3 regions of the Pseudoalteromonas sp. TB41 genome follow, and region 1 is predicted to be linked to each of the others. Evidence: predicted binding sites of a transcription regulator. Region 1 holds the regulator's gene; each other region holds the start of a gene.

Region 1 (10,948 bases):
GCCAAACTAATTCAAACTCCCCTTCAAATGCTGAACCAATTAACTGTTTGTACACCTTGTTAATCGGGTAGTTCATTAATCTAAATAGTTCATCACCTGTTTGAGTAAACTTATAATAGCTAAGCACCAAATCGTTACTTTTTGCTTTTAAGGTTAGTTTTTGTGATAAAAAGGATAGGGTGAACTCTTGTCCTACTTTTAATGCCGCTGACTCTATTTCTTTACGATACAGCAAGTTTAAATCCATTAAAGTTAGTACGTCTGGAAAGCTCACGCCGCTTTTACCTATGCTTAATGACACTTTATTGCCTTTACCTAGTAAATCAAATAATGAGGGTTTTTTGTAATACCCCAAGAATATTAGGTGGCTGCTATCCTTTTCGTTATATCCAGAAATAGACACGCACTTTCTTAATGAATCGGCTTCGCGCTGGGTCATGTGCTTAAGTGTTTGTAAACTTTTAATAGAAAAAGTACCTGGGCTAATGGTTTCGCCAGTAAAAATTTTTGCCCACAACACTTGCATAGATTGATTTGAGGTATCTTCACATAAGGCTATAAAGTGCTCCACCCAATCAGCATCGGGCTGCTTAGCGCAAGCAACATCAGGACAAAACTCCATTGCTAAGGCTAAAATAGTCTCAATATTTTGTTGCTGTTTAATCAGTAGTAAGTCTTGTCGTTTTTGAGCACGCGCTAAAATTGAATGCTCGCTATTAATACTATAAAGCGATTTGGCTTTACCTTGAGGATTATAGGTTTTTTCATCAATGGCAGGCGTATTGCTCACTTTTGTGACCGAGTAACCTAGCAGTGACTCAATAATATTGGCAAGTTTAATCCTGGCTTGTGCGGTTTTGACTGTCATGGCTTTCCATTATTGCTTGTGCATCACTGAGTTGAGCGACCGTTTTTAGGTTATTTAATCCTAGGGTCACTATATTACCTAATATATTTTCAGCAGATATAGCAACGTACCCAGAAATAAGCGGCATCGTTGCTTGTCCTTCTATATGCCACGTGACGGTTTTTGTGTGCGGGCTAAATAGTAATTTGCTAGTGATAATATGCTCTTGATTAAATAACACACTAAATACAACTTCATTATCGCTTAATGACGATATTGTCATTTCGCCTTTGCCCCATTTACCTTCCCAAGATTGGTAGGCTCCTGCGCCAGAGCTCGGTTCTCCAATATTAAACTTAATATTAGGGTCTATTTGTTGCCACGGCGACCATTTATACCACTGGGTAAAGTCCTCCACTAATGACTTTATTACGGGAGCGCGTGCATTAATTTTTATACTTTTTTGCACATGATAATTTTGTGGTAACAATAATCCAACGACAACAAAAACCAGAAGCAATATGATTGAAAACTGCATTATTTTTTTAAGTAGTTTAATAGGTATTCCTCATCTATTTTAATTTACAGCGTCTATCAATTATTAATTATTTAATAGTTTAACGAAGTCACGGTTGCTTTTGATCTATTTTATCTACCTTGTATTATTCCAAAAGCAGACATTAGCCGTAATAAGTTTAGATGATTTATTAGTTTTAGTAATGCAATAAAGGTAAACAATTTTTAATCAGCGCTTTCATTTTGTGCTATATCAACGGGGATGTCGATAGGGTATAATTCGCGCCTTTTGTTATTGAACGGCCAATTTTATGAGCACATTAAAAGCTGAACGCGCCTTATTCTCATACCCCAAGTATTGGGCTGAGTGTTATGGCACAGCTCCATTTTTACCAACAACACGCGAAGAAATGGACGCGCTTGGCTGGGATAGCTGCGATATTATTATTATTAGCGGTGATGCTTATGTAGACCATCCTAGTTTTGGGATGGCCGTAATTGGCCGAGTGCTAGAAGCGCAAGGTTTTAGAGTGGGTATTATTGCTCAACCAGATTGGAACTCTAAAGATGCGTTTATGGCATTGGGTAAGCCTAACTTATTTTTTGGTATTACAGCCGGTAATATGGACTCGATGATCAATCGTTACACCGCTGAAAAACGAATGCGCCATGATGACGCATACACACCAGGAAATGTCGGCGGTAAACGCCCAGATCGCGCAGTGATCATTTATTCACAACGCTGTCGTGAAGCCTACAAAGATGTGCCATTAGTGTTAGGGGGCATTGAAGCCAGTCTGCGCCGTATTGCTCATTATGATTACTGGCAAGAAAAAGTACGTCGTAGCGTATTATTTGACGCTAAAGGCGATATTTTAATTTATGGTAATGCCGAACGCCCGTTAGTTGAAGTAGCGCATCGTATCGCTGCCGGTGAAACCATCGATACCATACAGGATGTTAGAGGCACGGCAGTTATTCGTAAAGAGCCTTTACCTGGTTGGCGTGGCAGTGACTCAACAGCCATTGATAAAATTGGTAAAATAGACCCTATTCCTAATCCTTATGGCGCGGATGATGTGGGCTGTGCTAAATCAGAATTTAAGCAAGCCGGCATCGATTTACAAGCAGAAGCTGCAAAACCAATTACCATCCAGCCTGCTCGTCCTAAGCCGTGGGAAAAAACTTACGTTAAACTGCCGGCATTTGAGCAGGTTAGCGTTAATAAGCCTTTGTATGCCCATGCATCACGTATTTTACATCAAGAAACCAACCCAGGTTGTGCAAGGGCGTTATTTCAGCGTCATGGCGATCGTTCTATTTGGGTGAATCCGCCGGCTTATCCGCTTGAAACTCAGGAAATGGATGACGTGTTTGGTTTACCTTACCAGCGTATACCACATCCAAGTTATGGCGATGATAAAATCCCTGCTTACGATATGATTAAAACGTCGGTAAATATTATGCGCGGCTGTTTTGGCGGCTGTTCGTTTTGTTCTATTACCGAGCATGAGGGGCGCATAATACAAAGCCGTTCTCAAGAATCGATTATCGAAGAAATTGAACAAATTAGAGATAAAGTGCCGGGCTTTACTGGGGTTATCTCTGATTTAGGTGGGCCAACTGCAAATATGTACAAACTGCGTTGTACCAGTAAAAAAGCAGAGAGTACGTGCCGTCGCTTGTCGTGTGTGTATCCTGATATTTGTAAGCATATGGATACCGATCACACACCCACTATCGACTTATATAAAAAGGCGCGTGAGGTTAAAGGGATCAAAAAGATCTTAATTGCTTCGGGCGTGCGTTATGACCTTGCAGTACGTGATCCTCGTTACGTTAAAGAGCTAGTAACCCATCATGTTGGTGGATATTTAAAAATAGCACCTGAACACACAGAAGATGGCCCATTATCAAAAATGATGAAACCAGGTATGGGCGCCTATGATGAATTTAAAGCGTTATTTGATAAGTACTCAAAAGAAGCGGGTAAAAAGCAGTATTTAATTCCATACTTTATTTCTGCTCACCCGGGGACTAAAGATGAAGACATGGTAAACATGGCTTTATGGTTGAAATCGAATGATTTTAAGCTTGATCAGGTACAAAATTTTTATCCATCACCGATGGCCAACGCAACCACCATTTACCACACAGAAATGAACTCGCTACGTAATATTAAAAATAATACGGAGCAAGTACCTGTGCCTAAGGGAGCGCGCCAACGTCGTTTGCATAAAGCGATTTTACGCTATCACGATCCTGCCGGTTGGCCAATGATCCGCGAAGCCCTGCGTAACATGGGCAAAGCCAAGCTTATTGGTAAAGGGCCTAACTGTTTAGTCCCTGAAGAAGGACGAGATGAAAGACAAACCAAAGGCGGAAAAGGTAACAAGGGCGGTCGTCCTGCGCTTACTCGTCATACTGGCTTTAGCCAGTTTAAAAAAGCCAACACTAAACCTAAGGTAGGTGGTAATCGCCAGCGCGCTAAGTAGCCTTAACTTATGTAAAGTAACTATCGGCTTAAACAAAAACACCGCGTATTGATGCGGTGTTTTTGTTTAAAAACGTTTATAAAAAGATTAAATCAATAACCAAGTCGCAGTACCTAAGAAGGCAAATATACCAACAATATCAGTTACCGTGGTTAGTACCACACTGCCTGCAAGTGCTGGATCTATTTTCATTTTTTTAAGCAATAGTGGGATACTAGCACCCGCAATACCTGCTGCAACTAAATTCATAAACATAGCAAACGCTAAAACACCACCGAGTTTGAAATCCCATTGCCAAAGCGCAACAACACCGGCAATTAGGATAGACCAAACCATACCGTTAATCGCACCGATAGCGAGTTCTTTTAATAATAAAAAACGTTGGTTAGTTTGGTTGATATGACCCACCGCGATACCGCGAATAACCAAAGTTAAGGTTTGGCTGCCTGCAACCCCACCCATTGACGGGACAATGCCATTGAGCACAGCAAGAATTGGTAATATAGCTAAGGTGTTTTCAAAAAAGCTCGCCACAATTGCAGCCAGCAATGCAGTTAGTAAGTTTACACCCAGCCAAATTGAGCGCTTTTTAGAGCTTTTCAACACAGGTGCAAAGGTATCTTCTTCATCATCTAAACCCGCTAAACCCAGTAAACTGTGCTCAGCGTCTTCACGTATAACATCAACGATATCATCAATGGTGATCCGCCCAAGCAAGTGTGCGTTGTCATCAACAACCGGTGCCGATATCCAATTATGACGCTCAAACAATTGTGCAACTTCGCTCTCATCCATTGAAATAGGAATAGACTCACAGTCTTCATCCATTAAATCATGAACAATTTTTTCAGGGGGGTTGGTTAATAAAGTGCTCAGCGATAGGGCGCCTAAAAAGCAGTTATTTTCATCAACCACATATAAGTCATCTGTACCCTCAGGTAATTCGCCGCGTAAGCGAATATAACGCAGTACCACATCTAGAGTCACATCGGGGCGAATAGTAACGGTATCGATATTCATCAATGCGCCAGCAGAGCGCTCTTGATACGATAAAGCCTGCGTTGCACGTTCTCTATCTTGAATATCCATAGCGCTAACAACATCTTTATAAACGGTGTCAGGTAGGCTACGTAGTACTTCCCCTAAGTCATCATGGCCCATGTCTTCGGTTGCAGCAGCAATGTGCTCGGGTGCCATTTGCGCAATAATGCCCAAACGTACATCTTCAGAAAGCTCTTCAAGCACATCACCTTGTACATCAGGATCAACGAGCTGCCAGAGCATACGGCGAATTTTATGCGGGGATGATTCTAAAAGAAGTGCGGTATCACAAGGCGCCGTCTTTGCCAGCATGCGTCTAACTTGAACAAATTGACCACTATTTAGTGACTTAGTCACCTGTTTTAGTTGTTGTAGTGGAATATCTTGTTCTAAAGCTTCAGGCATTGGCGTCCTTAATTAAATTGTATTACATGCTGGAAGGGTATAAATGCTATTCAATTTTAGTTTATCTTACTTTATGTGAGCAAACTAACTCAACCACTATTAACCTAAGCTTAGGATGATGAGTTAATAATGAACTTTTTTATTCTTGCTCATTAAATCGTTGGTCGATGAGTTCACCTATTGCGCTAAGTGCAGGCTCAGCGTCGGGGCCTTCGCATACCACCTTAACTTCTTTGCCTTGGCTGCTTTCGAGTAACATAAGTGCCAGCACGCTATCGCCAGCGGCTTGTTTGTCATCTTGAAATAAAGTGATTGTGGCATCAAATTGCACAGAAAGCTGAGCTAATACTGTCGCCGCTCTAGCGTGTAATCCTAATTTGTTTTTTATTAAAAATGTATTTTCTAACCGCATGACATGTTCTCGCAAGCTTTGATTTTATTCTTGTTCTCGATGGCGAATTTTTACATTAGGATGACTCATTGCAAAGCTTTCACCAATGGTTTGCGCTAAATAAACAGAGCGGTGTTGCCCACCGGTACAGCCAATTGCAATGGTTAAGTAGCTGCGGTTATTTCGTTCTAAATGCGGCAGCCATGTTTGCACAAATGTTTGAATTTGCCATGTAAATTTTTGCACTATGCTGTGACTTGCTAGGTAGTCTTTTACTGGTTGATCCAGCCCCGTAAGTGGCTTAAGTTCAGGCTCCCAATGCGGGTTTGGTAAAAAACGGGCATCGAATACGTAATCTGCTTCTTTAGGGATGCCGTGTTTAAAACCAAATGACTCAAAGGTAATGATCAGTTGTTTATCTTTTTTTCCGAGTATTTTTTCACGAATAGATTCAGCAAGCTGATGCACACTTAAATCTGTGGTATCAATCATATAATCAGCACGATTAATCAATACATCAAGCAGTTGTTTTTCTTTTTTTATGGCTAAATCAAGCGGCAAAGAATCAATAGATAAAGGGTGGAGACGTCGCGTTTCTGAAAAACGTTTTATTAATGTTTGATCGTCACTGTCTAAATAAAATACCGTTGGTTTAGTAAAACCAGGTAAATATTCGAGTATTTCATTAAATTGCTGTTGCTCTTTAGGTAGATTACGCACATCAACACTCACAGCAATTTTATTATAACTGTCGGAAACGCTGCGCACTAATGATGGTAATAAATTAAGAGGAATATTGTCTACACAATAATAACCTAAGTCTTCCACAACGCGTAACGCCACAGATTTACCTGACCCTGAGCGACCGCTTATAATTATTAATTCCATTTATCACCTTTCTTTATTACTACGATTGACTGACGATAACCTGATATAGTTCGCTATCCGATTTGGCGGCGCGTAACTGTTTACAAAATTCTTTATCATTGAGCTTATCAGCAATCGTGGCTAGCATCTTCAAATGCTGCTGATTATCGCCATCGGGAACAATTAACGCGACAAAAATGTCAACCGGTCGGTTATCAATCGCATCAAAATTAATAGCTGTTTCGCTCACTAAAATCAAAGCAAGGGGCTCTTGAGCTCCACTCATGCGACCATGTGGAATAGCAATGCCTCGGCCAATGCCTGTACTTCCAAGCTTTTCTCTTGCAGTTAATGCATTAAGAATATCTTGTTGTGTTAAATAGGGCAGCTTATTGTGAGCCAATTCACTGATAAATTCTAAAATTCTTTTTTTACTATTAAAAAGGACCGCAGCTTTACTGCAGTCCTGACAGATAAGTGAGCTTAGTTTCATAGTGTTAGTGTCGAGCAAGTTTCTCTTTGTGTTTAATTACTTGACGATCTAGCTTGTCAATGAGCGAGTCTATAGCGGCATACATATCTTGATGCTCAGTAGAGGCAAAAATCTCAGCGCCACTAACATGAACGGTTGCTTCAGCTTTTTGGTTTAGTTTTTCTACATCGAGAATAACGTGCACATTCGTTATGTGATCAGTGTGCCTCTGTAACTTCGAAAATTTACTATTTACGTAGTCTCTAAGCGAGTCGGTAATATCTACATGGCGACCAGTTAAATTCAGTTGCATAAACATTTTCCTCTTTGTTGTACGCCTTAAATCAAACTTTTACGTTGATTAGACGGGGGAATAGCTAGAGATTCGCGATATTTTGCAATGGTTCTCCTCGCTACTTTAATTCCTTGCTCTGCCAATATATCTGCAATTTTACTATCACTCAATGGTTTAGCTGAGTTTTCTGCAGCGATTAATTTTTTAATTAATGCACGTATTGCTGTTGATGAACATTCGCCACCATTTTCAGTACTTACATGGCTTGAAAAGAAATATTTAAGCTCAAAAATGCCACGTGGTGTATGCATGTATTTTTGCGTAGTAACACGCGATATAGTCGACTCGTGCATTTCCACCATTTCAGCCACATCGTTAAGCACCATAGGCTTCATAGCCTCAGGACCGTGTTCAAAAAAGGCCTGTTGCTGTTGCACAATACAGTTGGTTACTTTAAGTAGCGTGTCATTTCTACTTTCTAAGCTTTTTATAAACCATTTAGCCTCTTGTAAGTGCGAGCGAATAAACTGGCTATCACCACTTGATTTAACCGTACGCGACATAGCTGCATATTGGCTATTTACTCTGATCTTAGGCATGCTATCTGGGTTTAATTCAACTACCCAACGACCTTTAACTTTTTTAACCGACACATCAGGAATAACGTATTCAGACTCTTCTCTAACAATAGTGTCTGCCGGTTTTGGGCTGAGCGTATGAATCAACGTCATGATTTCTTTTAGCTCATCTTCTTTAAGCTTTGTTTTTTTCATCAACGTGCGATAGTCACGTGCAGCAAGTAAATCAATATGATCGGTTAAGATCATTTTTGTTTCGTTTAAAAAAGGTGTGTCTTTATCAAATTGATTTAGCTGAATACACAAGCACTCTTGTAAACTACGCGCGGCTATTCCCACTGGATCAAATAGTTGAATACGCTTTAATACCGCTTCTATTTCGTCAAGTTCAACTTCATCTTCGCCGTCGTTTTCTTGGTTAAAGCTTTCTAATATTTCTTCACAGCTAAGGGTTAGAATCCCTGAGTCGTCCACAGCTTCTACAATTGCAATAGCTATCGCTTCATCGGTAGGACTAAACGGCGTCAGTTGAAGTTGCCACATTAAATACTCATGCAGCGTTTCAGTCGAAGAGCCTTGATAAATAGATTCATCTTCTGGCATTGGGCCCGATGAAGAGGCAGGCGCAGCGCTCATATATTCATCCCAAGTAACATCCATAGCCATATCATCGCTAATGGTGTCTTTGGTCATTGCTTCGCCGCTATCTTGCTCATACTCGCTAGGTTTATCGTCAGCTGAGGCACTTAGCGTTAAGTCATCGTTATCGGCTTTTTGTTCGTTTTTACCTGCAGTGTCTTCGCTGTAATCATGTTCTTCAACTTCAAGCAAGGGGTTGCTATCGAGTGCTTCTTGAATTTCTTGCTGGAGATCCAATGTACTGAGTTGCAATAAGCGAATTGCTTGTTGCAACTGTGGAGTCATTGTAAGTTGCTGGCCCATGCGCAGCTGTAATGATTGCCTCATGTATCTCTAACAATCCTTTTAAATTACGGTCTGTTGACCTTTACGGATTAAAATTTGTTCAAACTAGGGGCGGTTTAATTGCGGCGCGAGGTTTGTAACCTAGTGGGCTAAGTCAAAACCGAGCAACAAAGAGTAAATCGTCCCTAGGCAGAACCCGAAGGGCAGCGCCTGTTTGGCATTGATGCTGCGTTATCGCCTATTTATGGGGAATACCACACCACATAGGCTCTGCCTTGCCTAAATACCAAACAGACTGCTGCAAATTCAACCTTGAAAGGTCAACAGACCTAAGTATAATTAATCTTAGCAGATGCTTAGTGGAATAACACACATATTAGAGCTTGAACTGCTCGCCCAAATAAACATCGCGTACTGTTTTATCGTTTAATACGTATTCAGGAGTGCCTGATGCAATTAACTCCCCATGAGAAACTATGTAGGCTTTTTCACAAACATCAAGTGTTTCGCGCACGTTATGGTCTGTAATAAGTACGCCAATGCCACGGTTTTTAAGATGCTCTATAATCTTTTTAATATCTAATACTGAGATAGGATCAACCCCCGCAAAGGGTTCGTCTAAAAGGATAAATTTAGGGTTTGCTGCTAACGCGCGAGCAATTTCAACGCGGCGACGTTCACCACCTGATAAGGCCATACCTTGGCTGTCGCGGATATGCTGAATACTAAATTCATCAAGTAAATTATTTAAGGTATCTTCGCGTTGTTGTTTATTTAATTCTTTACGTGTTTCTAAGATAGCCATTAAGTTTTGATAAACAGTCAGCTTTCTAAAAATAGACGACTCCTGCGGTAAATAACCAATCCCTAAACGCGCTCGGCTGTGCATCGGTAATAAAGTAATATCTTTATCATCAATTGATATTTTGCCTTTATCGCTAGGGACAAGGCCTACAATCATATAAAAAGTGGTGGTTTTACCTGCACCATTAGGGCCAAGTAACCCCACAATACTGCCAGCTTCAACCTCTAGGCCAACGTTTTTTACAACTTCACGACCTTTGTAGCTTTTAGCTAATAGCTCTGCTTTTAATGTGCTCATGGTTGGCCTTTATCATCTTCTTTTTTATTTTCAACAGGGACTAAAATAGTGTGTACACGGTCTGTTGAGTTTTCGTCTTTTTCTGCGCTAATTAACTGCTGCTCGATATCGTAAGTGATACTTTTAGCTGTTATTTTTTGACCTGCTTGAGCAATGCTTGCATCGCCGATTAAGGTTAAAAAACGCAGCGATACATCGTAACGCACTTCATTAGCACTGGCACTCATTATGGTGCCATCAGCTTGTGTTTCTTCAAAATATGCAGGGCTGCCTGTGGCAATTAATAACTGTTTGTTATCGCCTAGGTCATCGCGTTTGTGCACTTCTAAACGGTCAGCTGTGATACGGCGATTACCATGAATAATTTCAACATTTTTCTCAAAAATGCCTACGTTTTCTTTTAATTGACCTTCTTGCTTATCTGCACTAATTGAAATTTGATTAGCAGCGGGGGCTTCAGCAGGTTCAGCGCCATTACTGTTAAAAGCAATTAATAGTGAGGGAACAATTAAAATTTTAAATAGGTTATTGGTCATAATATAGGGTTCGCGTATGGTTAATAAGTTTAATCACCTCGGTTTTTAAATCGGCCTCAAGGCCTTTACCTGTGATTTTTAAATTAGGTCCTGTAATAACGACAGGCTGCTGTGATTGCATGGTTAATAGTTTTATATCAACATTGATGGTCTGGGCGGTGATCGTATCGATCATGGCGTTATCTACTAAATTTTGAGCGGTTACATTACCCTCTAACACCAGTTGACGGTCGTCGTAGAGTGTGGCTTCATCGGCGTTAATACGCCATGTTTGCTGCTCGTTGTATAAAGTGAATATAGGCTTTTCAAAAAAGGTAAAACCGAGTTGTTGATACAACTCCATTTTTACCGCAGTTACCTTATGGCTCACTTTACCTTGTTCATTATAAGCCGTTTGTTTTAACTCAATAGCGGTATAATCAGGCTTAGCAATAACTTGTGTTTCTTCGCTTGCAGTTATATCAACCTTAGTAAAATAA
Region 2 (10,948 bases), on a different contig from region 1:
GCTACTTCGTTAAGTAACAAGGCTTTTTTGTTGGGTTTAAGTGATTAAATTATTAAGGGTTTAACGCCTTAAACTTTGACATTAAACTTACACCCGCTTTATTCACACCATGGCTCAAACCCATTGCCAGCTTGTCACTTAATCCTTTTTTAATCTTGTATTGCACCTTGTATATTTGATGTTGATGTTGTTGCTCTAACAACGCATCATCGCTGGTTTTAATAGTATCGACTAACCCTTTTTCAATTGCTTGGGTTGCAAACCAATGTTCACCCGTTGCCACTAAATCCATATTTAAACTTGGGCGCTGAGTGCTCACAAAAGTTTTAAACAATACATGAGTTTGCTCTATCTCTTCGCGGAACTTTTCACGGGCTTTATCGGTATTTTCACCAAATAAAGTTAACGTGCGTTTAAATTCACCCGCCGTAATTTGCTCAAACTCGACATCATTTTTCTTTAAAATTTTATTAAAATTTGGAATTTGTGCAATAACACCAATAGAGCCAACAATTGCAAACGGTGCTGCAATAATATGATCAGCCACACAAGCCATCATGTAACCACCACTGGCGGCGACTTTATCTATTGATACAGTCAACTCAATACCGGCTGACTTTAAACGTTGTAATTGTGATGCGGCTAAACCATAGCCATGTACCACGCCACCACCACTTTCAAGGCGAACTAACACTTTATCTTTTTTTGCATCCGCGATTGAAATTATCGCGGTCACTTCTTCGCGCAAGCTTTCTACTTCATGTGCGTCCATACTGCCTTTAAAGTCAATAACATAGAGTCGTGATTTAGGCTCTTCTTTTTCAGCTTTTTTTTGCTCTATTTTTTGTTGCTTTTGATAGGCTTTTAGCTCTTTTTTACCTAGCGTATTATTTAAAAAGCTTTCTTTTATATTGGTCAGCTTCTCTGATAGGTCATCAATTTCAATCTCACCTTTTTTCGCTTTTGGCTTAACAGCCGAGCTTACAATTAAGGTCAAAATGACAGCGATAGCAATAATAAAGGTAATGGTTTTAGCAAAAAACAAACCGTACTCGTATAAAAATTCCAACTGTGTTCTCCGTTTATAAATTTCAGTCAATTTAGCATGCTTTAAAATAAAAAAAAGCCACTATACAGTGGCTTTTAGTACTTAATTGAGTGGTTGATTATTAATTCGTCACAACCTCAGTGTTTTGCACCATTAAAAGGCGCCCTCTTGAAGCTAGGTAAGTAGCAACCTGCAATTGCATTTCAGCATTCGCAGCTGCACTACCCGCAACTGTAGACGACTCACCTTCATCTTGTGCTGGCGTTAATATTGACCCATGATGGCCGGTATTAAATTTAACTAAATAGCTAGCCCCCATCTCTGTTGGCGCTTGAGTGGTACTCACCGTGTCTAACCCCATAAAGTTAGCCAAAGGGACAGTACCTGCAATTGGGTTATTGGCAGTCATCGGCGGAATAACCTGATCAGGCTTGTTACTATCAGTGCCATCACCAACAACAACATTCATGTATACTGGTGTTTCAAGTGCTTTTACTGTTGCGGCATAGTTAGTTGGGTCGCCGCTATCTAATGCGGTTTGTGCTGCAAATACAAACTGCGTCATCACGCCTTGTATATTTGCAAGTTTGTCAGTTTCACCGGTATCAACTAGCGATTTTTTAAACTCAGTAAAGCCACAGCTTAAGAAGTCCTGCATATCTGGTAAAAAAGTACCACAGTTTGATAACGCACCAGCATTTAAGAATGCTTTAAACTCGTCAGCTTCGGCAGTTCCAGCTTCTGAAAGCACTGAACCTTGAATAAACGGACCAAATGCCGCTGACTCTAATAAGAAGCTGGCAATACCGCCACCGCCACTTGCCAATGCAACAGCATTAACTTTGAACAGTGGGTCTACTTGCTCAGCTAATGGGCTGTTCGCTTGTGCAATAAACGCAGGCGCTACAATTGAGCCCAGCGAATGGCCAATATAAGATACCTCTTTTGCATTTAACGTATTATCACCGCTGAAGTTTAAACCTAAACGTAAACCAAGTAAGTCAGCACTTGACTGGCGTAAGCTGTCTCTGGCTACCAATAACGAGCTCAAGTTCATATAGCTTAGAACTGAACCTTTTCCCGAAGTCGCATTAAAATCATCAATACCATCAGTATCAACATCTATACCACGCTCACCATGACGTGGGTGATCGATTGCAACTGTAGCAAAACCTTGTAATGAAAGCTGTGCAGTTAACGTAAGCATGCTTTCTTTTTGTGTGGTAATACCGTGTTGCAAAATAACCACTGGCCAACCATTTTCAGGCATCTCAATGGCAGGTAAATTTAGCTGTGTTGTCCTAATGTTATTAACAACGGGTAATATAGGCTTAGTGATTTGTACCGGCACATTGGCCATGCTTTGCACTTTAGGAATAACGTTATACTTGGTTAAATGACGTGTATCGTCTAAGCCTAAATCTCGCAGCTGCCCATTACTTAGCGCTGCACACATTGCATCATTAGTGCTAATAGGATCTGTAGGGAATGCATCTCCTGCTTGGGCTTTATAACCCATTACTGCAACAGAACTATCACACATACCTTGCCAGTAAGTATCATTTAAATCACTGATTTCTTTACCCTTCGGCGTACCTAAATACATAGGTAATTGAATACTGCCTTTTTGATATTGTGCCGCCTGAAATACGTTGGGGACTGCTCTACCTAAGTCCTCAAAGATGTCCTGTACGTTTTGCATGGTCTGAGTTGGAATTTGCAAAGCAGGGGTTGGAATTGTTGGCTCTGTTATACTTTTTGCTAAAATCTTTTTAATCGTACCAAGCACTGCTCCTGCTGATTGCATTGTCATGGCAGCCGAGTAAATAATATCGTCTTTAGTAATATCGCCAGAGCTTACCACTACGTTTTCGTAGCTGTTAACAGCCCCTTGCAGCGCAAGTTGTGATGGCGTTACTAACGGCGCTTCTTGTTTAACAGTCGCATATGTTGATGATGGCTCAATTGAGCGCCCTTCTGAATCTTTCAGTCCAGTCGTTAACACATTAATGTATGAACTACCAGCCTTAAATGGCTTAAGTGGAACAACAGCAACCGCGTCGCCAGATGCTCGGGTTATAAAATCAACACCAAAGGTCAATTCGCCTACTAATTTGCATGCAGCACCGGCTGGTGCTTGCGAGCATTCAGCATCGGTTAGGCTTGCACCCATGATCACTTCAAAAATACGTACTGAGCCTGGTGAAGCTGCAGACGTTTCATCTAGACTAATGCCCGGTGGAAACGTTAAATCTATTTTAAAAGGAACTTGCGTAGACCAGCCATCAAGTGCCCCTAGTGCAAGTTGCGGATCTGCATATTCAGCTCGAGAGATAGAAACATTCTCGTCATTTAATTCCCCAGGAATATTGAGTGTGCCATCAAGCGTACCGCTCATTAATAAATCATTAGGAACCGAAATTACACCATTTGCAGGGTCAAACTTTACCGTAGCTTTTGGAATAACTGTAACCGAATCGTTTTTAACATCTTCTAACGTTTCTCCGCCGCCACAGCCTGCTAATGCAGCTGCAACTGAGAGCGAGAGTAGCATTTTTTTCATAGTGTTCTCCGCACAAATCTTATTTTTATAGTGTGTTTATAGTCAGTGTAATTAAGTTAAAATAATGTAGCTAGTATATTAATGAGACATTAGACCAGTTAAACTTAACGTAAACTTTCTAGTTTCGCCACCTAAATTTGTAATAAATTCGATTACTTGTCGATTTGCTATGTTAAAATCAAAAAAAATTTAAACATTGGTACTTTTATGCATACCTATCAAGCAACTGAAAACGCACTTAAAGACAAAGTAATTTTGATCACAGGCGCAGGTGATGGTATCGGCCGTGTCGCAGCTATTACCTATGCTAAACATGGTGCAACCGTTATTTTATTAGGAAAAACAACTAATAAACTAGAATGTGTGTATGACGAAATCGTCAATGCAGGCTACCCACAGCCAGCGATTGTGCCTATGGACTTAAAAGGTGCAACTAAGCAGAACTATCGTGATTTAGCCGCAACGATCGAAAGTCAATTTGGCCGCCTTGATGGACTATTAAATAACGCGGGTATTTTAGGTACTTTAGGGCCGTTAGAGCATTTTTGTTCATCAACATTCGAAAACGTCATGAAAGTAAACGTCACTGCACAAGCGATGATCACTAAAGCGCTATTCCCTGTTATGCGTAAATCAAAAAGTGCCTCAGTGGTATTTACCTCATCGGGTGTCGGTCGTAAAGGAAGAGAGTTTTGGGGACCTTATGCAATTTCTAAATTTGCAGTAGAAGGTATGATGCAAACATGGGCGTGTGAAGTTGAAAAAACGCCAATCCGTGTTAACTGTATTAACCCAGGCGCAACCCGTACATCAATGCGTGCAAGTGCATTCCCAGGTGAAAACCGTGATTTACTAGCAACACCTGAAGATTTAATGCCAACTTACCTGTATTTAATGAGCGACGACTCAAAAAATATCAATGGCCAATCGTTAGACGCACAAGCTAAAAAGTAATATTTAGTTTTAAACGTAAAAAAGCCGCTATAAAAAGCGGCTTTATTATTTTATTAGTAGCTAGTAGCGTATTTACTTACGTTTAGTCGGTTTTACACGTTGATTGTGCTTTTTAACCGCCTTGCGAATTTGGTTTATTTTAGCGCGCTTGTCTTTACGCTTTTCAGGAATAACCGACAGCTTAGTTTGTGTTTCTTTGCCAAGCTTTACTGTTTTACGTAAATAGTTAACCGTATCTAAATCATACTCAATCCAGCCACCTTGCGGTACACGCTTATCAAGCTCTAATTTACCGTAACGAATACGAATAAGACGTGATACTTCCACATCTTGTGATTGCCATAAACGACGCACTTCACGGTTACGACCTTCGTTAAGCGTTACATTATACCAACGATTAATACCTTCACCGCCCATAGGCTTGATACCAGTGAACTTTGCGGGGCCATCTTCAAGTTCTACGCCACGTAGTAAGTTTTTCATTGTTTCGTCAGTGACTTCACCAAATACACGTGCTGAATATTCGCGTTCAACTTCATAGCTTGGGTGCATTAAGCGGTTTGCCAATTCACCGTCATTGGTAAACAGCATTAGGCCTGAGGTATTAACGTCTAATCGGCCTACTGCTATCCAGCGATCGCCATCAATACGAGGTAAGCGGTCAAAAACGGTTCTACGGCCTTCAGGGTCTTTACGCGTACTTAACTCACCCTCTGGTTTGTTATACATAATTACACGACAAATTCTGTCTGCTTTTTCTTCTATTTTAACGGTATGGCCGTCAACACGAATTAAATCGGTTTCTTCAACCCTGTCGCCTAACTTAGCTACTTTACCGTTTACACTCACACGATTTGCATCAATGTATTTTTCCATTTCACGGCGTGAGCCTACGCCTGCACGGGCTAGGACTTTTTGTAACTTTTCACCTTGTATACTCATTCGGATGGTTCTCTCACAGAAGGATCACTTAATAACTGGGTAATTTTACTTTGCTGTTGCTCTGGCAATGCGGGTAAATCATGAAGTCCCGTTATCGAAAAATAATCTAAAAATTGTTTAGTCGTTGCATAAAGTGCCGGTTTACCGGGTACTTCTTTATGCCCAACTACTTTAATCCACTCTCTTTCAAGCAGAGTTTTAATAATATTTGAGCCAGTTGCTACACCCCGCACTTGCTCAATTTCACCACGGGTAATGGGTTGCTTGTATGCAATTAACGACAGGGTTTCGAGTAAAGCTCTCGAGTATTTAGGGGCACGTTCTTGCCATAAATTACTCAACCATGGGCTTAAACTACTGCACGCTTGAAAACGATAGCCACTGCCTACCTCAACCAAACGTATTCCACGCGTCTGATAGTGAACTTGAATGGCCTCTACAGCATCATTAATGCGCGCCATAGAAATTGCTAAGTCGTTTAAAACCGTGTCCTTAAGATGACGTTTTGATACGGGTTTGCCTGCCACAAAAATCGCCGCTTCAATGATTTCAATTAATTGTTCATCACTAATTCGCCGACCAACCATAATCACTCTAAAGTTAATAAACACACACAGCCATCTATTATGACAGAACAACGGCAAACTAGGAAAACATATTAATAAAATAACATTTTATAGGTATAAAAAAGCCAGTGAAAAACACTGGCTTGGTATCAAGTGTATTTAATAATGAAATTTAGCTATTTTTAAACTGCTCAAGCGCATCGTCCTCTGCAACAGAATCACCATGCTTTTGGATATAGCTATTAAACTCTTTTTTACTTACTCGTTTATCTTTATTGCTGTCCATGTAGCCAAAATGATTTGAAATATCATCATCGTCAGCTTCAGAAACTGAAATAAAACCGTTGCTATCATTATCTAAGCTTTTAAAGTCATTTTCTATTTTATCAAACTTCGCAATATCAGCCTTAAATGCAGACTCACTCACTTCACTATCTGTAGCAACTTTCCCAGCATTTAGCTGCATATAAGCATCATATTCATTACGGCTTATTTGATTATCCATATTTGTATCTATATTTGAAAAGTGCTGCCAAATACTATCATCGTCGGCTTCTGTTTTAGAAATAAAGCCATCGCTGTCGTTATCTAAGCTTGCAAAATCACTGTCGATTTTTTCTAAACCTTGATTTGAAGAACAAGCGGCTAAACTCAATGCGGCTAAAACAGTAGAAGCTATCGTTAATTTTTTCATCAGACGTATCCTTGTATTAATAAATTTCAAATCTAGTAATACAAATACGATGCCAAGAAAATAAACTATTAAAATCAAACAATTAACCAAGAGCAACTTCTATTACGATATTTAATAATGCAATTTTTGCAAGCTACTCTGGTAATTTTTGCAAAAAAAAAGCTCGGTAAGAACCGAGCTATTTATATCTAATACGGTAATTTAGATTGCAGCGTTTTGGTAACGCTTAACAAAATCAGTAACGCTTTGGCCATTACACTTTAATGAATTTAAGTTACCAATTTGCTTACGTACTGGTTGTAAGCCTTGCTTTAATGCAGTCATACATAACTGTGTTTCTTGGTGTGAATCTTTTGCAAATACTTCTACTTTAGACACAACTGATTGCGTTGCTGCTTCTTTTTTTGCAATGTCACGGATGTCTTGACCGTTACATAGGATACTTTTTGAATAACGCGATAAATATACACCGTGCTTTGCTGCCATTTTACGAGCAGCCGAAAACCCCTCATTAGCGCTTACAACACATAAATTAGACTCTAATTTGTTGTCTTGGCTGTAATACGTATTGCTTTGCGCAGTAGCAGTTACAGAAACAAAAAGAGAGGCGGCTAAAAGTAATTGAGTTTTCATCAGGTGGTCCTATTTGAACGAGTTAAACAAACGATTTTTGCGCATTATATAGACAACTTTTAACATATCAATTGAATATTTTATTTATTTTATTATTTAATATTGCATTTACAATGTTTAAACATTAAGCAAAAATTGATCAACATTTGTGCAGCTATTTTCTCGTTTCAATCATGTTATGTCGCTCCAAATACTGATACAATTTGGCTAACAATGAAAATAAATTTGAAGGTAAACTTTATGAAAGTCATTTCTTTTAATATCAATGGCCTGCGTGCTCGCCTACATCAGTTACAAGCTATTATTGATAAACACCAGCCAGATATTATTGGTCTTCAAGAGATCAAAGTGCACGATGAAGCGTTTCCGCTAGACGATGTACAAAAAATGGGTTATCACGTTTATTTTCATGGACAAAAAGCGCATTACGGTGTGGCAATGTTATGCAAAAAAGAGCCTAAGTCGGTATTAAAAGGCTTTACCACCGACACAGATGAGTCGCAAAAGCGAATGATCAGCGTTACCGTAGAGCAAGAAAATGGCCGTGAACTGCATGTCATGAATGGCTACTTCCCGCAAGGCGATAACATCAACCACGAAACTAAATTCCCTTATAAACGTCAATTTTATCAAGACTTAATGACTCACCTAAATAGTCATTACACGCCTGATCAAGATGTAATTGTAATGGGCGATATTAATATCTCTCCAACCGATTTAGATATTGGTATTGGTGAGGTAAACGCAAAACGCTGGTTAAAAACCGGAAAATGTTCATTTCAACCCGTTGAGCGTGAATGGCTAGCAACGTTATTAAACTGGGGCTTTAAAGACACCTTTAGAGAGCAAAACCCAGAAACTAACGATCAATACTCGTGGTTTGATTACCGCTCTAAGGGTTTTGTTGATAATCGTGGACTAAGGATTGATGTGGTTCTGGCAACGCATGACTTAGCAGCTCGCTGTATCGACACCGGTATAGATTACGAATTACGTGCTATCGATAAGCCTTCAGATCATGCCCCTATTTGGTCTGAGTTTAATTAACGATTATGCTAAGCGTGCAATTACAGGCATTACTGTGGATTGGTGTTATTGTTATTGGCTTTTTAAGTGTTAATAAATCAACATACGCCAATTTATTTAATACGCCAGCTAGGCAAACCGGCGTTTTTGCCTGCGCGCTGGTGCTCGCTTTACTATGGCGTATAAAAGCCGGTATTTTACCTGGTCTTGATCTTCATATATTGGGCATTACTGCTGTTACACTGATTTTAGGCTGGCGTCTGGCTATTTTAAGTTGTGTATTAGCAACAGCTCTGCTAACTGCTTTTGGACAAGTAGCATTCGAGCTGATTGCGGTAAAATTACTAATAAGTGCGTTTTTTCCAGTATTATTAAGCTACTTTGTATTTATGCTTTGTTACCACTACTTAGCGCGGCACTTTTTTATCTATATATTTGTTTGTAGCTTTTTAACGGCTGGTGTCGTTGCTTGCGTTAACATTATACTCGGGGGTGTTTTTTATTACGCAATTGGCGAATATAATTGGCATCAGCTAACAGAAAACTACATTTATCTCAGTCCTATTTTAGCGTTTCCTGAAGCAATGCTAAACGGTATGGCAATAACTGTTATGATCACCTATCGCCCGCACTGGGTAAAAACTTTTTTTGATAAGGACTATTTAGGCTCATGAGTCTTCATTACCATTGCCCTATTTGCAAACTTCCATTGGCACTTAATGAAAAAACATTACGCTGTGATAATAACCACAGCTTTGATTTTGCCAAAGAAGGCTATGTAAACTTACTCCCCGTGCAAAATAAAAACTCTAAACAGCCCGGTGACTCTTTAGAAATGGTACAAGCAAGGCGTTCTTTTTTAGAGCAAGGCCATTATGCATTTTTACAGACAGCCTTAGCTAATTTAGTCAAACCGCTCAATGCAAATATAGTGATTGATTTAGGGTGTGGCGAGGGGTTTTACACCCATGCTATAGCAAATAACACGCAAGCTACTGTGTATGGTGTTGATATATCTAAGTCGGCGGTAAAATACGCAGCAAAACGATACAAACAATGTCAATTTAGCGTGGCATCAATAAGCCACGCGCCCTTTAATGATCACCTTGCTGATGTGTTAATTAGCGTGTTTGCACCTTTGTTTGACGATGAACTTTCTCGCCTTGTGAAAGAGGATGGCTGTTTAGTGGTGGCAAGCCCTGGGCCTATGCACCTCAAAGAGTTGAAGAAATATATCTATAATACGGTAAATGAACATACTGAAGTTGCTACGCCAACAGGCTTTAAACAATCATCGCAACAGCTCATTACAGAGCAAATGTCACTCACATTTAGCGACGTAAGAAATTTAATAATGATGACACCCTTTGCATGGAAGTTCAGACCCGAGCATTGGCAGGCACTTGAACAAAAACAGCATCATAAGGTTACCTTGTCATTTTATATTAGCCAGTTTGTTAAAACTGCTCTTTAGTAAAGGTTTTATCCATTTTATCAAACATGTCTTTTAACAATTCAGCAAGCTCCAAATAGCGGGGCTTGTTTTTCCCCATTTGTGCGTCGTAACCGTTGGCGATCATTTTTGTAAACAACTCGTTGTACCATTGCAGCATAGCGGGTTCTAATTCTGTTTGCGCACGTTTACCTAGCCATAAAAGCCCTTGTAACGGCAAGGAGATAAAAAATAGACTACTGGCAATAGCTTGAGGTAAAAAATCAGGGCCTAAATAATTAAGCTGAAAAAACAAAGTTAGCATGGCTAAAATAGGCATTACTGTAATCGCAAGCTCGGTTGCTCTGATCACTTTAAACTCGGCAAATAATGGCGCGACCTCTTTACGCATAGGCCATGTTTTAGCATAAGCGCGCCCTAATTGAACTTGTGATATCACACTTTTTTGCATTATAAATCCTCACAATCACGGCATTTAACACTTGTAAAAGCATCTTGTTTATAAAAGTGTAACACAACTCTCACTTTATCGGTAAAAATGCTTAATTTCATTAGTAAAACTCACAAAAAGCATAAATTATAGAAAGAATTCCACAAAGCCCTTTTAATAAAGTCAACTACACTTTAGTCTACACCCATTTAAGCTTACAATGCTTATATATCAACCAAGTGTACTGATTAATATTTAAATGGAAAATGAATCTATGCCAACTCTCCCAAAAAAACCAAACCATGTTTTGGTACTTAATTGTGGAAGCTCAAGTTTAAAGTTTGCAATTATTGATGCAAACACAGGAAAAGACATTATTTCAGGTTTAGCTGAGCGCCTAGGTGCAGATGCTCCCTCAATAAAATATAAATTTAAGGGAGAAAAGACCACCATTAAACTTGCTGCTAATCAGGCACACGCGCATGCCATTGATACGCTGGTTGATTTAATAAAAGATCACAATCTTGATGAGCAACTAGTTGCTGTTGGTCATCGTGTTGTGCATGGTGGTGAGCATTTTACCCAATCAGTATTAATTGACGAACGCGTTATTGCAGGTATCACGCAATCAGCTACGCT
Region 3 (10,948 bases), on a different contig from region 1:
AGGAAATCGGTTAGGCTTATTCCGCTTAGCGCTTTATCAAATGGGTGCCGGTATTTTAATTGCGCTGCTCGCCAATGGTTTATTTGCCGATGCGATGGCGGTTATGACGCAGCCTGACTTAGATCCTAATACAGCAATTAGCCAAATGCTTGAGAGTATTTCGTTTGCCAATGTGGCACTGTTTTTAATTGCGCTGTCGATATACTTTACTTCGTTTGCCTATGCGGTACCGCTGGTTTACTTTAATAAAGAACAACGTATTTTAAATGCCTTAAAAAGTTCGTTTATGGTGTTTTATTATAATATTTTACCACTGAGTGTTTATGGTATTATTTGCGCATTATTAATTGTGGTGTCGATGTTCTTATCGCTACTACCGCTGTTGATTTTAATGCCAATTTGCTACATTAGTTTCTTTGTTTCTTATCAGGCTATTTTTATGCCCGTTGTGCCACCAAGTGATGACAGTAACATTAAGCCTTTAAGTAGCGAGCAAAGCGGGCGCTTTGACGCTTAATGGATGATACGTTAAAACAAAAGTTAAAAAACTATGTGCTTTGGTTACTAGGAAGGCAAGAGTATTCGCGCCGAGAGTTAACCCAAAAGTTACAGCAAAGAGAAGCAACCGACGAGTTCATAGAAAACCTGCTTGATTGGTGCGAAAAGCACAATTTTATTAACGAGCAGCGTTACTGTGAAGGGTTTGTAAGAAAGCACATATTTAAATGCCATGGCTTAAAGCGAATTCAAAGTGAGGCCATGAGCAAAGGGATTGATAGAGCACTGCTTGAAACAGTGATTGAAGAGCTGGAAATAGATTGGTTTGAGCTCGCGCAGGAAGCGTACAACAAAAAATATTCAACGACACCGGCAAACCTCGAGTACAAAGAAAAAGCTAAGCGCGTGCGCTACTTAATGTATCGAGGATTTAGCTATGATCAAATAAATTTTGCAATGCAAGCACAGTAAATACAGGTGAGACTTTCACATGCAGCACATGACTACCGCACAAATTAGGCAACAGTTTTTAGACTTTTTTGCCAGCAAGCAACACCAAGTTGTTCCTTCTAGTTCGCTTATACCGGGTAACGATGCCACGTTGTTATTTAATAATGCCGGTATGGTGCAATTTAAAGATGTATTTTTAGGCGCTGAAAGCCGCCCTTACACACGCGCAACCAGTTCGCAGCGTTGTGTGCGTGCTGGTGGTAAACATAACGATTTAGAAAACGTAGGTTACACAGCACGTCACCATACCTTTTTTGAAATGCTAGGTAATTTCAGCTTTGGTGATTACTTTAAGCAAGATGCAATTAAATTTGCGTGGGAGTTTTTAACTGAGGTTGTAAAACTACCAAAAGAAAAGCTGTTAGTAACCATTTACCATGATGACGAAGAAGCCTTTGGCTACTGGGCTAACGATATAGGCTTACCTGAAGATCGTATTATTCGTATTGCAACGAGCGATAACTTTTGGTCTATGGGTGATACGGGTCCTTGTGGTCCATGTTCTGAAATATTTTATGATCATGGCGAGCATATTTGGGGCGGTCCTCCGGGCACACCTGAAGAAGATGGTGACCGTTTCATTGAAATTTGGAACTTAGTATTTATGCAATACAACCGTCAAAGCGACGGGACTATGGAGCCACTTCCTAAGCAATCTGTTGATACAGGTATGGGCCTTGAGCGTATTTCAGCTATTTTACAAGGTGTGCATTCAAACTACGAAATCGACTTATTCCAAGGCTTAATTGCGGCCGCTGCAAGCGTTACCAATGCACAAGATATGGATGATAAATCACTTCGCGTGGTAGCCGATCATATTCGTTCGTGTGCATTTTTAATTTCAGATGGGGTTATGCCATCAAATGAAGGCCGTGGTTATGTATTGCGTCGTATTATTCGTCGTGCAGTACGTCACGGTAATAAGTTAGGTGCTAAAGGCGCGTTTTTCTATAAATTGGTTGCTGCACTTATTGAGCAAATGGGTCAAGCGTACCCAGAGCTTGCTAAGCAACAAGAAATTATTGAAAAAGTACTACGTATTGAAGAAGAGCAGTTTGGTAAAACGCTTGAGCGTGGTTTAGCTATTTTAGAAGAAAGCTTAAGTGATTTAACCGGGGATGTGATCCCGGGTGACTTAGTATTTAAGCTTTACGATACCTATGGTTTCCCTGCTGATTTAACAGCCGATGTTGCGCGTGAGCGCCAGATGACGATTGACCATCAAGGTTTTGAAGCATGCATGGCAGTACAACGTAAAACTGCGCAACAAGCGGGTAAGTTTGGGGCTGATTACAATGACCAATTAAAATCAGACAAGCACACTGACTTTAAAGGCTACGATAGCACTCATTACAGTGGCACAGTGGTAGAAATTTTTGCTGGTGGCGAAGCTGTATCATTACTTGAAGATGGTCAACAAGGTATTATTGTTTTAGACCGTACTCCGTTTTACGCTGAATCAGGCGGCCAAATTGGTGATAGCGGAACAATCACAGTAGCCGGCGGTGAGTTTGTGGTGACTAATACCACTAAACTGGGTAATGCTTTTGCTCACCATGGAACAGTTCAAGGGCGTATTGGCGTTAACGATAAAGTGGATGCAACTATTGACGATGCGCGCCGTGACAGCATTAAGAAAAATCACACCGCTACGCATATTTTGCATGAAGCACTGCGTCAGCTTTTAGGTGAGCACGTATCGCAAAAAGGCTCACTTGTGCAGCCAGATCGTCTGCGTTTTGACTTCTCACATTTTGAAGCGGTGACCAAACAAGAACTGCGCGAAATTGAGCGCGTAGTGAATGACGAAATTCGTCGTAACTTTGCTCTTAACACTGAGCTAATGGCAATTGATGATGCTAAAGCAAAAGGTGCAATGGCACTGTTTGGCGAAAAGTACGATGACGAAGTACGCGTTGTGACTATTGGTGATTACTCAATCGAGCTTTGTGGTGGTACACACGTAGAGCGTGCGGGTGACATTGGTTTATTCAAAATTGTATCTGAAAGCGGTATTGCTGCTGGTGTTCGTCGAATTGAAGCGGTAACAGGTGCAGAGGCAATTGCTTTTGTAAGCGAGCAAGAGCAACAATTAGCTGATGTTGCAGCGCTTGTAAAAGGTGACAATGCGTCAGTGCTTGAAAAAGTAACTGCCTTGCTTGAAAAGTCGAAAGGGCTTGAAAAACAAGTTGCCCAGCTTAACGATAAACTAGCCAGTGCGGCAGGTGCATCGTTACTTGATTCAGTGGTTGAAATTAACGGGGTTAAATTGTTAGTGGCCAACGTTGAGGGCACAGAATCAAAAGCGCTTCGCGGTATGGTTGATGACCTTAAAAATAAAATTGGCTCAGGTGTTATTGCCTTAGGTGTTGCCAGCGGCGACAAAGTAAGCCTAATTGCGGGTGTAACTAAAGACTTAACTGGCAAAGTAAAAGCGGGTGAGTTAGTTAATCACATGGCAGGCCAAGTCGGTGGTAAAGGCGGCGGTCGTCCAGATATGGCGCAAGCGGGTGGTTCTGAGCCACAAAATTTAACTGCAGCACTTGATAGCGTAACAGCTTGGTTAACTGAGCGTACTTAAGCTTAAGTGGCACTTATAGTTCAAAAATTTGGCGGCACTTCGGTAGGCTCAATAGAGCGTATTGAAGCGGTCGCCGACCTTGTTGTTAAAACCAAGCAACAAGGCCACCAAGTGGTGGTGGTGCTTTCGGCAATGTCGGGAGAAACCAATCGCTTAATTAATCTTGCCAAACAAATCGACTCTCGCCCGAGTAGTCGTGAACTCGATGTATTACTGAGTACCGGTGAACAAGTCTCTATCGCTTTATTAGCGATGGCCATTATTAAACGCGGCCATTCAGCGGTAAGCTTACTAGCCGATCAAGTGAATATATTAACCGATAACATGTTCGGTAAAGCCCGTGTAGAAGAAGTTGCGGCAACGCGTTTAAAACATGAACTTGAACATAACCGTATTGCTATTATTGCCGGCTTTCAGGGGCGCGATATTGAGGGCAACGTGACCACGCTTGGCCGTGGTGGCACCGATACCTCAGCGGTTGAAATTGCTGGTGCAATAAAAGCCGATGAGTGTCAGATCTATACCGATGTTGATGGCGTATATACTACAGACCCGCGTGTGGAACCTAACGCACGACGTTTAAGTCATGTTACCTTTGCTGAAATGCTTGAGCTGGCAAGTTTAGGCGCTAAAGTGTTACATATTCGCTCTGTAGAATCTGCTGGTAAACACAATGTCCCTCTGCGGGTGTTATCTAGCTTTAAACCCGATGAAGGCACGTTAATTAGTTTTGAGGAGAGCGACGTGGCGAGTAACGTTGTGTCGGGTATTGCATTTAATCGAGATGAGTGCTTAATTAAGGTGCATGGAATGCCGCAAGGCACCAAACATCTTGCAAAAGTTTTGAAACTTTTTGCTGATAATGGCATCGAAATAGATATGATTAATCAAATTAATCATAAAGTTGAAAAAGTCGACTATGCTTTTACTGTGCATTTAAATGATTACTTAAACGCACTTGATTTGTTAACGGCTGAGCAACAGCAATTTGACGCACAGGCAATTGACGGATTGACCAATGTGGCGAAAGTGTCAGCGGTGGGTATGGGGATGAAATCTCATTCCGGGGTAGCGAGTTTATTTTTTGATTCGTTAGCACAAGAAAACATTGATGTGATGCTTGTTGCCACCTCAGAGATCAAAATTTCAGTTTTAATAGATGAAAAATACCTAGAGCTGGCTGTTCGTGCATTACATAAGACATTTTTAACAGAAAATGAATAGATTGAGAGTTTTTACTTACTTTTTAGTCTAATTTTAATTAAAATGTTTGTGCGGAATCTTATAATTTTATTGGAACATGGGAGCAAGAGAATGCTAATACTAACTCGTAGAGTAGGCGAGACCCTTATGATTGGTGACGAAGTAACCGTTACAGTTCTAGGTGTTAAAGGAAATCAAGTTCGTATCGGTGTTAACGCACCTAAAGACGTATCAGTTCATCGTGAAGAAATTTACATGCGCATACAAGCTGAAAAGTCTAACCCTAACCCGGGCAATGCTTAATCAACATAGTATAAAATGTGCTAGTTAATATAACTATGACATTTGTAAAAGCCACTCATTGAGTGGCTTTTTTGTTTATAAAATCAATCGTTTCTTCGTCGAGTATTGCCTTAGAAATGTATTGCATACCGCTTTTACTTTTTAACAATAGTCCACAATCTGTAGTAATAATTTCGTTAATGTCGTGCCAAGCTAACTGGTAATTTTTGTAATGATTGGTTGATTTTATTCCGTCTTCGTCGAAGGTGAGAGTGACTTCAGAACCAGACGCTCTGCTTAGCATTTGCCTGGTAACCCACCATGGGCGGCGATAGTAAAAGGCGATGCATTCGAGTAGGGCTAGCATCAGCAAAAATGTACCTAGGTAATGATCTCCTAAACCATAAATACCAAATAATCCCAATACAACAAGCAGTGCTAATAAAAAATATTTAGGTTGCGCGCGTTTACTATAAGGCAGCGATTGGTCGAAGCATTCATAAAAGTAAGGTTTATCGAGTTTATAGGTTGTCGTAAATACCATGCATCTATACTTAAAAGCTATTTTTTATCATTTTAGCAAGCTATGTGGTAAATGCGCAGCTTAAAAAGAATTAATAGTTCAGAGTTTATAATTAATGGGTAGCAACTTGGCGACTAATACTAAACACAAAAAAAGCGACCGAATGGTCGCTTTTTAAAAAGGGGGCTGAATTAGCAATTTGTTTCTTCAGCGTTGACACCTTCTTTTACTTCTTCACAGGCATCTTCTACTTTATTTTGAACATCTGTCACGGCCTCGTCGATGCGTTCACCGGCTTCTTCTGCATGATTGTCTTCACAACCCATAATAAATGCACTTGCGAATAGGCCAATAGCTGCTGCTTTAAGTGTTGATGATTTCATAATGTAATTCCTTGTATATAAATTTAAAAAAGTTCGTTGTTTCTTATCTACCTGGGGCTTTTACCACGTAAAGCGCCAGAGACAAGTGAAATAACCAGTAAAACTAAAAAGATAAAAAATATGATCTTAGCAATTCCTGCTGCGGCTCCTGCAATACCACCAAATCCTAAAACGGCTGCGATTAGTGCGATCACCAAAAATGTAATTGTCCAGCGTAACATTGTCATCTCCTTGATTCATCTAAGTGTTAAAGTGTTGTTTTTATATAAGCGAGTAATATGCCAATGTTTTATTTTGTTTTAAATCAATGGTTTAATTTATTTTTTGAGTTTGGCTTTATATTAGGTTGGTAATTTTTACGGTTTTATCTGTAACTTATTCACAGTGGTGTCTGATGAGATAATAAATAGTTTTTACATTCGTTATTTTGGTAAGACCAATTAACATTTGCTTTGGCAGTTTTTAGTGGATTAGCTCATTAGGTATATTTTTATGTATTTTTACAGAATATTAGGGTTTTTATATATTCTTTGTTTATAACGAACATTTTTAACATCTATATATATAGGTTAAATAAGCTATTTTAGGTGGTGTTAACCTTATTGGTGATATGTTACTTTTAGATTAATTGGTTTTACCAATTTACAATGTGTAGACAAAAGAATAGTTTTTGTTACTATTGGTGAATATTTATTTAAATAAATCGACTTTTTATGTATTCAGTTTTGAACAGGGGAGAATTATGGATATAGGGGCTTTGCTCACAACTGCAGGCAATTTAATGCTAACCGGTATGGTGGGTGTGTTTGTATTTCTTTCTTTATTGATTGGTGCAGTGACAGTTATGTCTAAGCTGGCTAGCAAATTTTCTCAGCCAGAACTTGAAGTATCACAGAGAACACCATCTTTTAAATCTCAAGGTGTGCCAAATGAGCACATCGCTGCAATTAGTGCTGCCATTGCTCAGTACAAAACAAATAATAATTAGAGGAGCATACCCATGGCTAAATTAAAAATAACAGAACTCGTACTTCGAGACGCACATCAGTCGCTTTTAGCTACCCGCATGCGATTAGACGACATGTTACCTATTGCAAAAAAAATTGATGACGCAGGTTATTGGTCTATAGAGTCTTGGGGTGGGGCTACCTTTGACTCATGTATTCGTTATTTAGGCGAAGATCCGTGGGAGCGTATTCGCGCGCTTAAAAAGGCGATGCCAAATACACCCCAGCAAATGTTACTTCGCGGTCAAAACTTATTGGGGTATCGCCATTATGCTGATGATGTTGTTGAAAAGTTTGTTGAGCGCGCACACAAAAATGGCGTAGACGTATTTCGTATTTTTGATGCCATGAATGATGTACGTAACTTAGAAACTGCCATAAAAGCGGCGGTTAAAGTAGGCGCGCATGCCCAAGGTACGATTTCTTACACGGTAAGCCCAGTACACACATTGGATATGTGGCTAACACTTGCTAAGCAGCTTGAAGAATTAGGTTGTCATTCAATTTGTATTAAAGATATGGCGGGATTGCTTAAGCCTTACGATGCAGAAAAACTGATTAAAGGCTTAAAAGAAACGGTTTCAATTCCTATTGCCATGCAATGTCATGCAACAACGGGTTTAAGTACCGCAACGTATCAAAAAGCGATTGATGCCGGTATTGATATGCTCGATACGGCTGTATCGTCTATGAGTATGACTTATGGTCATTCAGCAACTGAAACAATTGCTGCAATCGTGGAAGGTACTGAGCGTGATACTGGGCTTGATTTAAACCACCTTGAAGAAATTGCAGCTTACTTTAGAGACGTACGTAAAAAGTACGCTGCGTTTGAAGGCAGTTTAAAAGGTGTTGATGGCCGAATTTTATTAGCCCAAGTGCCAGGTGGTATGTTAACTAACATGGAAAATCAGCTTAAAGAGCAAGGCGCTGCTGATAAACTAAACGAAGTATTACTTGAAATTCCACGAGTACGTGAAGATTTAGGCTTTATTCCACTCGTTACACCTACCTCACAAATTGTTGGTACTCAAGCGGTATTAAATGTACTCACTGGTGAGCGTTATAAAACCATTACCAAAGAAACTGCTGGCGTATTAAAAGGTGAGTATGGTTCAACACCTGCACCAATGAATAAAGAGCTTCAAGAGCGTGTACTTGATGGCAGCGAAGCAATTACCTGTCGCCCTGCAGATGTGATCAAACCTGAACTTGAAACGCTTGAGGCTGAATTAAGTAAACTTGCGCAAGAGCAAGGCTTAACGCTTGCTGATGAGCAAATTGATGATGTGCTCACGTATGCCTTATTCCCACAAATTGGTTTGAAGTTTATTAAAAACCGCAATAACCCTGACGCATTTGAACCTGTTCCTAGCGCTGATGATAGCTCCAATAAAGCACCTGAAAAATCAGCGGCAAACAATAAAGGCGTTAAGGCTGAGCAATACAGCGTTAAAGTAGATGGCAAAGTATACGATGTCGTGGTTGCTCAAGGCGGTGAGCTTAAAGAGGTGACGCTAAAAGACTCTGAGCATATTCCACAGTCGGCATCAGTTGCTTCAGGTGAAACTCTTAATGCGCCACTTGCCGGTAATATCTTTAAAATTAAAGTAAAGCCAGGTCAGGTAGTAAATGAAGGTGATGTGGTGATTATTATGGAAGCCATGAAAATGGAAACCGAAGTACGCGCCATGCATACCGGTACAATTGCAGACGTGCTTGTCTCTGAAGGTGATTCAGTGTCAACCGGCGATGCAATGATTGCATTAGCTTAAGGAGTAATTAGAGGATGGATGGTATTTTAAACCTCTGGCATGCCACAGGCATTGCTAACTTTACATTTCCTGGGCTGATCATGATTGCCGTTGGTTGTTTGTTATTATTTTTAGCTATAGTTAAAAACTTTGAGCCGCTACTATTACTGCCCATTGGTTTTGGGGCTATTTTAACTAATATTCCTGTGGCGGGCTTATCTGACCCTGGTGGCTTACTTTATTATGTTTACTATGTAGGTATTGATACCGGAATTTTTCCGTTATTAATATTTATGGGAGTGGGCGCGCTCACTGACTTTAGTGCCTTAATTGCAAATCCGCGTATGTTGTTATTAGGTGCTGCGGCGCAGTTTGGTATTTTTGCTACCTTATTTGGGGCTATTTTACTTAACTTTATTCCAGGGTTTGAGTTTAGTTTACAAGATGCGTCAGCAATTGCCATTATTGGTGGCGCTGATGGGCCAACCGCTATCTTTTTAGCGTCAAAGCTGGCACCTGATTTATTAGGTGCTATAGCAGTGGCTGCGTACTCGTACATGGCGTTGGTTCCTATTATTCAGCCGCCTATCATGCGTGCGTTTACAACGCCTGAAGAACGTAAAATTCAAATGCCAGAACTGCGTAAAGTATCAAAAAAGGAAAAAATTATTTTTCCGCTGATGGTACTCACTTTAACTGCGCTCTTTTTACCAGCCGCCATTCCACTGGTTGGTATGTTTTGTTTAGGTAACTTAATGCGTGAGTCGGGTGTGGTCGATAGGCTAAGTAACAGTGCTCAAAACGAAATTATTAATATAACCACCATATTTCTAGGACTAGCGGTAGGCTCTAAGCTTGCTGCCGAGCAGTTCTTAACAGTGGAAACCATTGGTATTTTAGTGCTGGGCGCAATGGCGTTTGCTATTGGTACGGCCTCAGGTGTATTTATGGCAAAAGGCTTAAATAAAATTTCAAAAACCCCAATTAATCCATTAATTGGTGCAGCGGGTGTATCGGCTGTTCCTATGGCGGCTCGTGTAGTTAATAAAGTCGGTCTTGAAAATAACCCGCACAACTTTTTACTGATGCATGCCATGGGGCCTAATGTAGCTGGCGTACTGGGAAGTGCTGTTGCTGCAGGTATTTTATTAGCACTTGTTGGCTAGTAATATTTAATCCAACCATTAGCGCAGTTTACTGCGCTTTTTTTTGCCTAAAATTTAATGTTTTAGATTAAGCGGTTTCTTGTATAGGGTTTTTTGTTTAAAGTAATCACTCTTCATTTTTTAAAAGGGCTGTCAAATGTTACACACTCCGCTGGCAAAATATTTACCCAAGGTTAGTAAGCTTGTATTTGGTTGTATGGGTTTAGGAGGTGCTTGGAATAAAGACGCCATCAACAGTGGGCACTTAAAGCAAGCTCATTCATGCATAGACGCAGCATTTGAAAGCGGGATTAACTTTTTTGATCACGCTGATATTTATACCTTAGGCAAAGCTGAGCACGTTTTTGGTAAAGCGTTGGCTGAGCGTCCTGAGCTCAGAGAACAAATGTATATTCAGTCTAAGTGTGGTATTCGCTTTGCTGATGAGAAAAACCCGCAGCGTTATGATTTTTCTGCTGATTGGATTGAGCGTTCTGTTGAGGGCTCACTTAAACGATTAAATACCGACTACTTAGATGTGCTTATGTTGCATCGCCCCGATCCATTAATGGAGGTGGAGGAAGTTGCGCAAATATTTAGCTGTTTAAAAGAAAGTGGCAAAGTGCGTCATTTTGCAGTTTCTAATATGTCTCAACATCAAATAAGGTTTTTGCAGCGCGCTTTAGATATGCCAATTGTGGCAAATCAAATAGAGGCCAGTTTACAAAAACATCAGTGGGTTGATGAGGGCATTTATGTAGGTAATGCCGATGGTAAAGATATTAACTTTACCCCAGGGTGTGTTGAGTATTGTCGTGAGCATGACATTCAAATTCAGAGTTGGGGCAGTTTGTGCCAAGGTTTATACTCAGGCGGTGACCTATCAAAAGCGTCACAAGCGGATGTAAACACGAGTATTTTAGTTAGTAAGCTTGCCGTTTTATATGGCACAAGTGCAGAAGCTATTGTATTGGCATGGCTACTTCGCCATCCTGCATCGATTCAGCCAATTATAGGCACAACTAATGTAGATCGTATTAAGGCATCGAGTGATGCAATTAA

Evidence for each region. Region 1 encodes sigma-54, which starts transcription at its own class of promoters, with help from an activator protein. Its sites were predicted from a motif close to GTTGGCACGNNNNTNGNNT; they were not measured.
Region 2: L641_RS0117020 (EF-hand domain-containing protein) is a predicted target of sigma-54. The motif match lies at 6,806-6,824, and genes of this name have one in related genera.
Region 3: L641_RS22810 (DUF1328 family protein) is a predicted target of sigma-54. The motif match lies at 6,248-6,266, and genes of this name have one in related genera.

The regions. Positions count from the first base shown of each region.
Region 1 is NZ_AUTH01000035.1:8,379-19,326, reverse strand. It holds gene L641_RS0105480 (TIGR03899 family protein) at 1-868, opposite strand, end outside; gene L641_RS0105475 (SRPBCC family protein) at 837-1,385, opposite strand; gene L641_RS0105470 (YgiQ family radical SAM protein) at 1,675-3,858, shown strand; gene mgtE (magnesium transporter) at 3,946-5,304, opposite strand; gene L641_RS0105460 (HPr family phosphocarrier protein) at 5,444-5,716, opposite strand; gene rapZ (RNase adapter RapZ) at 5,741-6,583, opposite strand; gene ptsN (PTS IIA-like nitrogen regulatory protein PtsN) at 6,603-7,055, opposite strand; gene hpf (ribosome hibernation promoting factor) at 7,060-7,347, opposite strand; gene L641_RS0105440 (RNA polymerase factor sigma-54) at 7,374-8,873, opposite strand; gene lptB (LPS export ABC transporter ATP-binding protein) at 9,208-9,933, opposite strand; gene lptA (lipopolysaccharide transport periplasmic protein LptA) at 9,930-10,469, opposite strand; gene lptC (LPS export ABC transporter periplasmic protein LptC) at 10,459-10,948, opposite strand, start outside.
Region 2 is NZ_AUTH01000098.1:35,077-46,024, reverse strand. It holds gene sohB (protease SohB) at 53-1,069, opposite strand; gene L641_RS0117040 (VolA/Pla-1 family phospholipase) at 1,170-3,611, opposite strand; gene L641_RS0117035 (YciK family oxidoreductase) at 3,819-4,565, shown strand; gene rluB (23S rRNA pseudouridine(2605) synthase RluB) at 4,638-5,507, opposite strand; gene scpB (SMC-Scp complex subunit ScpB) at 5,504-6,094, opposite strand; gene L641_RS0117020 (EF-hand domain-containing protein) at 6,246-6,767, opposite strand; gene L641_RS0117015 (hypothetical protein) at 6,969-7,400, opposite strand; gene xthA (exodeoxyribonuclease III) at 7,641-8,447, shown strand; gene L641_RS0117005 (energy-coupling factor ABC transporter permease) at 8,453-9,100, shown strand; gene rlmA (23S rRNA (guanine(745)-N(1))-methyltransferase) at 9,097-9,900, shown strand; gene yfbV (terminus macrodomain insulation protein YfbV) at 9,884-10,330, opposite strand; gene L641_RS0116990 (acetate kinase) at 10,584-10,948, shown strand, end outside.
Region 3 is NZ_AUTH01000026.1:64,234-75,181, forward strand. It holds gene L641_RS0104420 (BPSS1780 family membrane protein) at 1-517, shown strand, start outside; gene L641_RS0104425 (regulatory protein RecX) at 517-969, shown strand; gene alaS (alanine--tRNA ligase) at 989-3,589, shown strand; gene L641_RS0104435 (aspartate kinase) at 3,596-4,813, shown strand; gene csrA (carbon storage regulator CsrA) at 4,904-5,095, shown strand; gene L641_RS0104445 (YcxB family protein) at 5,151-5,618, opposite strand; gene L641_RS0104450 (hypothetical protein) at 5,789-5,980, opposite strand; gene L641_RS22810 (DUF1328 family protein) at 6,028-6,201, opposite strand; gene L641_RS0104460 (OadG family transporter subunit) at 6,723-6,968, shown strand; gene oadA (sodium-extruding oxaloacetate decarboxylase subunit alpha) at 6,981-8,762, shown strand; gene L641_RS0104470 (sodium ion-translocating decarboxylase subunit beta) at 8,777-9,907, shown strand; gene L641_RS0104475 (aldo/keto reductase) at 10,044-10,948, shown strand, end outside.